3 regions of the Veillonella sp. CHU732 genome follow, and region 2 is predicted to be linked to each of the others. Evidence: riboswitches for the same ligand, from Rfam matches in the RefSeq annotation. Region 2 holds a riboswitch; each other region holds the start of a gene.
What was found. Region 2 has a riboswitch for thiamine pyrophosphate ahead of cytX (putative hydroxymethylpyrimidine transporter CytX). Riboswitches for the same ligand answer to the same signal wherever they lie in the genome.
Positions count from the first base shown of each region.

Region 1: linked by a shared signal. The riboswitch ahead of thiS (sulfur carrier protein ThiS) and the one ahead of cytX (putative hydroxymethylpyrimidine transporter CytX) in region 2 are both predicted to bind thiamine pyrophosphate.
Region 3: linked by a shared signal. The riboswitch ahead of thiC (phosphomethylpyrimidine synthase ThiC) and the one ahead of cytX (putative hydroxymethylpyrimidine transporter CytX) in region 2 are both predicted to bind thiamine pyrophosphate.

Region 1 covers NZ_RQVC01000006.1:71,447-73,656, reverse strand. The annotation lists gene EO121_RS04020 (coenzyme F420-0:L-glutamate ligase) at 1-473, shown strand, start outside; TPP riboswitch at 524-623, shown strand; gene thiS (sulfur carrier protein ThiS) at 898-1,089, shown strand; gene thiF (sulfur carrier protein ThiS adenylyltransferase ThiF) at 1,090-1,665, shown strand; gene EO121_RS04005 (thiazole synthase) at 1,697-2,210, shown strand, end outside.
Region 2 covers NZ_RQVC01000001.1:164,335-166,544, forward strand. The annotation lists gene thiD (bifunctional hydroxymethylpyrimidine kinase/phosphomethylpyrimidine kinase) at 1-384, opposite strand, end outside; TPP riboswitch at 451-547, opposite strand; TPP riboswitch at 728-835, shown strand; gene cytX (putative hydroxymethylpyrimidine transporter CytX) at 978-2,159, shown strand.
Region 3 covers NZ_RQVC01000001.1:33,611-35,820, forward strand. The annotation lists gene EO121_RS00180 (Abi family protein) at 1-614, shown strand, start outside; TPP riboswitch at 749-857, shown strand; gene thiC (phosphomethylpyrimidine synthase ThiC) at 935-2,210, shown strand, end outside.

The DNA of each region.
Region 1 (2,210 bases), on a different contig from region 2:
GGCAGGCTAAATTTTTAAATCGCTTTATCCATCCTGATGGATCTATGGCATCTGTGTATGGTATGCAAGCAGCTATGGATAAAGAAGGGGAATGGAAAATGATGTTTGCCTTCCTCTGCGGAGCCGTAGCTAAAGTGTTTAAAAAATCTGGCGTATTCTATCAAATGGCACGGACTGCATCTTTAACAGATGATGTGACAGGCACCATGCCTCCTTTTGATAAATGCATTGTATATGGACCAAAACAACCACATGCAGTAGCGGATGCTATTATGAAAGCCACAGGAGCCTATGGGGCTTGTGTAGCGGACGTGAATGATTTAAAACGAGCAGCTATCTTAGGCCATAGTCGTGGATTGAAACCGCAGCAAATTGCGCAGATTTTAATCGATAATCCATTTGGCAATGATAGCCAAATGACACCTATCGTTGTGATTAAAAATTATGCCTCTGTGTCTGCACGGAGACGATAAAAATTGTTGATACTTAGGCTTGCAAATTGAGCTGTATCAGCGTATACTGAAAGAGAACTTTGGGGAGCCTACTGGCTGAGAGTAAACGAAAGTTTTGACCCATAACCTGATTTGGATAATGCCAACGTAGGATAAGTTTGATTCGTCATACTGAGGACATCCAACAGGATGTCCTTTTTTTGTATCTTTCATGGGATGGTCTATCGTATAGGGGTACAGAATAAAGGTACATCGAAATGGATGCACAAGTGGAACAGAATAGTGAGACGATAGAGTGCTACAGCATGAAGGGGCATACCACCGCGGGTATGGTTTTTCGTGCTGTTTTTTTATACTAGTATGTGGTGAAGGAAGCATGATTAGCAATTGGCATGATACTAGTTTGAAATAGGTATATAGCATACGCTATAGTTAGGAGGATACTATGAAAGTCAACGGAAGTACTTATAATTATGAAGGGCAAACGGTACAGGAAGTACTAGAAGCTTTAGCGTTTCGTATGGATCGCATTGTTGTGGAGTATAATGGCAAAATCCTTTCCAAAGCGGATTGGGAATCCACTCGTGTGAGTCCTGCAGACACAATGGAAGTAGTAACCTTTGTAGGAGGTGGCTAAATGGTATCTTTACAAGATAAAAAAGTTCTGCTTATCGGTGTGGGTGGTGTTGGCTCCCATGTGGCAGTGGCATTGTGCCGTGCTGGAATTGGTCAGTTAGAAATCGTAGACTTCGACGTTGTGGATGAGAGTAATCTAGGCCGTCAATACTATGACGTGAATGATGTAGGAGTTTTAAAAGTAGAGGCTATGAAAGGCCACCTCAATCGGATGAATCCAAACTGTGAAGTCATCGTTCATAATGAATGCCTCACACCAGAAAGATTATCTGAATTAATCGATGGCTATGACATGGTCGTAGAAGCAGTGGACAAGGCTGTCACAAAAGCGTGGATGACAGAAGTTATTTTGACCCATCCAGCAGAGCCTTTATTGGTAGGCTGTTCCGGTATGGCAGGTTGGGGCGATAGTAATGGTATCCGCCGTGAACGAAGACATCATCGTTGGTATTTATGCGGTGATGGTGTGAGCGATATCGATTCTATCGGAAAAATTACTGCCGCTCGTGTCATGGTTTGTGCCGGACATATGGCAAATGCTGTGATTCAACTATTACATGGAGAAGATATTGATTAAGGAGGAACCTATGACACTTTCAGTGAAAGATATGGAAACACAAGATACATGGACCTTAGGGGGACATACATTGCATTCTCGATTTATCTTGGGGTCTGGAAAATTTTCTATCGACTTAATCGAGGCTGTCCTAGAAGAAGCGGGCGCAGAAATGATTACCTTAGCTCTACGTCGTGCGGTAGGTGGAGAAGTGGAAAATATCCTAGATGCTATTCCAAAGGATACCATCTTAATTCCTAACACAAGCGGTGCCAGAGATGCAGAAGAAGCGGTACGCATTGCTAGATTATCACGTGCTACAGGTTGTGGAGATTTTGTAAAAGTAGAAATCATGAAAGATTCAAAATATTTATTGCCACATAATGGGGAGACCATTAAAGCTACAGAAATATTAGCAAGAGAAGGATTCATTGTTATGCCATACATGTATCCAGATTTAGAAGTAGCTCGTGATTTGGTGAATGCTGGAGCCGCTGCGGTGATGCCTTTAGCGGCACCTATTGGATCTAATCGTGGATTGCAGACAAAGGAATTTATCAAAATTT
Region 2 (2,210 bases):
AATCAATTTACTTTGTAAGGCTTTCACCGCCTCATCGGAAATCAATCGATCCCCACTGGTGGCAATCATCACAGGGTCTAACACATAGGGTACCTTAGGATCTATATATGTTCCTATGAGTTCCATCATCTCTGCTGTGGCTAACATACCAGTTTTCACTGCTTCTGGTACTATGTCTGTATACACCGATTGTAACTGTGCTTCAATCATAGATACATCCATATGGGCAATGTGGGTTACACCACAAGTATTTTGTGCCACTACGGAAGTAATCACCGCCATACCGTAGACATGACGACTTTGAAAGCTTTTCAAGTCCGCCATCACCCCTGCACCGCCTGTTGGATCTGTTCCTGCAATTGTTAACGCTCTATGTAATTTCATAGGTATCTCCTTTACTAGTAACAAAAAAGAACCAATCCTTTGGACGGTTCTTGTACAATGTCTAGTATTCGATGCCATCCACTTTCCTCCGCCAGCATTATCTGGTTCAGGTCTAGGGTTTTGATACTCATCAATCTCAGCATAAGCACCCCTAGTGGTTCTTATATTAATTTAGTTATAACATGAAATAGTAACCAATGCAATACAATAAATTACAGCTAAACTACTTTCACTAGAAGAGATTCCCTCTCAATATAGACATTCATATATCCTATGTATTTCATATAATACATTACATTCACCTATATATTGCTATTGACGTAGTATCATTCAATTCGTATAATACATCTGTAAGGGGTGCTCACTAAAGTGGGCTGAGAAGTGGCTATGTGCTACTAACCCATAACCTGATTTGGATAATGCCAACGTAGGGATATATTAGTATATTTTGTAGTACCTATACAAACACATAAGGACACATTACCATATGGTTCCTGTTTGCAATACTAGGTCTCTTAAGAATATCTATCATCTACAGGCTAATCGTTTCAGATTAGTCTTTTTTGTTCCTACTGGCATAGTTAGGAGTATTCATGAGTGATTCAAAACTTTCATCATCGCGGTTGTCCCTCATTTGGTTCGGTGCCGCTCTTTCCATTGCTGAAATTATGACGGGCACCTATTTTGCGCCCCTAGGATTTTCCGATGGCCTATTAGCCATCATCATCGGTCACGTCATCGGCTGTTTGTTATTATTTGGTGCAGGACTCATCGGCGCTCGTGAACACATGAGTTCTATGCAAACTGTATCCACTGTCTTTGGCAATGGAGGCATGAAATTATTTTCCATTTTAAACGTTCTACAACTCATCGGCTGGACCGGTATTATGATCTATGACGGTGCTCTTGGTGCCGCAGAATTGTGGGATCTACCATTCACTGCGTGGACTATCATTATCGGTGCTCTCATCATTGTATGGCTATTCATCGGTATCCGTAATATGGGGTACATCAACAGCATCATGGGCTACGGCTTAGGTATTCTGTGCATCTATTTGCTAATTAGCTTGTTACAAGAAAGTTCCATTCACAGCCAAGGCATCATCACTAATGAAATGACTTTCACAGCGGCCTTGGAATTATCCATTGCTATGCCATTGTCTTGGCTACCATTGATTAGTGATTATACTCGATTATCCAAGAATCCTGTGGCAGGTACTGCATCTAGTGCCATCGTATACGGCGTAACTAGTTCTGTCATGTATGTATTAGGCCTCGCTGCGGCCCTCTATACAAATGAAAGCAACATTGCAAAGGTTCTACTTCATGCTGGCTTAGGATTTGGTGGATTAATTATCATCGTATTCTCTACTGTCACAACTACTTTTATGGATGCCCTATCTGCTGGTATTTCCTCTGAAAGCTTGCAGACTAAATATTCTGGTCGTACCATCGGTATTATTGTTACGATCATTGGCACTATCGGTGCATCCATCTATCCAATGGATAATATCATCCCTTTCTTATATATGATTGGATCCGTATTTGCCCCAATGATTGCTATTTTATTAACTCACTATTTCTTATTACGTCATTGTCCACACCTTGACCATGGACCTAGCTTGTATATCATTTGTTGGGCATCTGGTACTTATATGTACCATCAATTCCTTGACAGCAACCCATTCTTAGGGGCTAGCCTATCTACTATCGTAGGAACAGCATTAGCAACCATTGCAACGGCCTATATCATTAGCAAATTGAGCAAAAGTTAATATTCCCCTTATTATTTTATAATTACATTTAATTTACATTGTAAACTGAAT
Region 3 (2,210 bases), 130 kb from region 2:
ATGGGGCTTTTGGATATTTAAATTTTGCGCAGTGGGCTAATCGGTCGAAGGCCACTAGATATACTATAGAAAAGAAACAGTATAGAATAAAGGAAGAGTTACAAAACTCTTTGAAACGTTCGGATTATATATCCTCTCAATCTAAGGATAATTTTGATGTAGATAATTTTCCAAGCATCTGGCTTGCAATAGATTTATTGACATTTGACTCTGTTTTAAAAATGATAGAAATTTTAAGTGAAAAAAATCTAACGCAATTAGCGAGTACATATAATTGCTCAAATTTGGAATTAGTTTCGTGGCTAAAATGTTTACATTTCATCCGTAATATATGTGCACATAACTCCAATTTAATAGATATAAAGTTAAAGACGAAACCTAAAATACGAAGTGTATGGAAAGAACAACTCTTTTACGATGAAAAAGGTGGACAAGAAAAGCCAACTAATGGAGCCTCCATTGTAATTCTTATTGTTATGGAATTGGTGAAAATGATAAATTCAAAGTATAATTGGAGCCGCATTCAAAACGTTATTAGTAGCATATGCAGTAATGATGAAGAAGCACAGCTGTTTGGGTTTAAAAATAAAAAAAGTGTAGATTTATTAAGTTAGATAACTTTTTAAAGAGGATAAACATAAAATAGCTAAGTATTAATTAAGATGGTTTATACTGCTTTGGAAATTAAACACAATGATTCTCTATAAAATTCCATCATTTCATGCTATACTATAAGCAAGTAAATATTTTAGATTTGCAAGGGAGCCTATGTAATAGGCTGAGAAAGGACTATGAAGTACCTGACCTTTTGACCTGATCGGGATTATGCCCGCGTAGGAAGCACGCTGACATATGTGGGTATCGATGTAATGTTGATACCTTTTTGTGTATAGAGCACCCCAAATAGGCTCCTTTGTAATGAAAGGAGCTTTTTATGTTTTACACACAAATGCAAGCAGCCCAAAAAGGCATTGTTACCGACGCGATGAAAGTGGTAGCAGAAAAAGAAAACATGGATGTTGAAGTATTACGAGAGTTAGTGGCAAAAGGACATGTAACAATTCCTTGCAACAAGCATCATACATCTTTACAACCAGAAGGAATCGGGCAGAAGTTGCGCACAAAAATTAATGTGAACTTAGGAACATCTAAAGATTGTACAGACTACGAAGAAGAAATGAAAAAAGTTCATCATGCAGTGGCATTAGGTGCTGAATCTATTATGGACTTGTCTACACATGGTGATACAAAGGTGTTCCGCCGTTTGTTGACAAAAGAATGCCCTGTTATGATTGGCACCGTGCCAATCTATGATAGCGTTATTCATCATCAGAAGGATTTAGGTGAATTGACTGCAGAAGACTTTATTTCTACGATCCGTCTCCATGCAGAAGATGGGGTAGACTTTGTCACATTACATTGTGGGATTACGCAACATACGGTGGAGCAAATTAAACGACATAAACGTAAATTAAATATCGTGAGCCGTGGCGGTAGTTTAGTTTTCGCTTGGATGTCCATGACTGGTCAAGAAAATCCTTTCTATGAATACTATGATGAAATTCTAGACATTTGTGCAGAATATGACATGACCATTTCCCTTGGCGATGCTTGCCGTCCTGGTTGCTTGGCGGATGCCACAGATATCTGCCAAATTGAAGAACTTGTTCGACTTGGGGAGTTAACAAAACGAGCTCGTGAACGTGGTGTACAAGTATTGGTAGAAGGTCCTGGTCATGTGCCATTGAATCAAGTACAAGCCAACATGGAAGTGCAACAAACGATCTGCGATGGGGCCCCGTTCTATGTATTAGGACCATTGGTAACAGACATTGCACCAGGTTATGACCATATTACAGCGGCCATCGGTGGTGCCGTGGCAGCCATGCATGGGGCAGCATTCCTTTGCTATGTAACACCAGCGGAACACTTAGCCTTACCTGACGAAAACGATGTGAAAGAAGGCATTATGGCTTTCAAAATTGCTGCGCATGCCGCAGACATTGCAAAAGGGATTCCGAATGCACGAGATCGCGATGACCGCATGGCAGAGGCGCGCCAAAAACTCGATTGGGAAGCACAATATGCAGTAGCACTAGACCCTGAAAAAGCACGTCGCATCCGTGAAAGTCGTGCCCCAGAAGAAGGACACAAAGAAGCTTGTAGTATGTGCGGAAAATTCTGCGCCGTACGGAGCATCAACAAAGCCT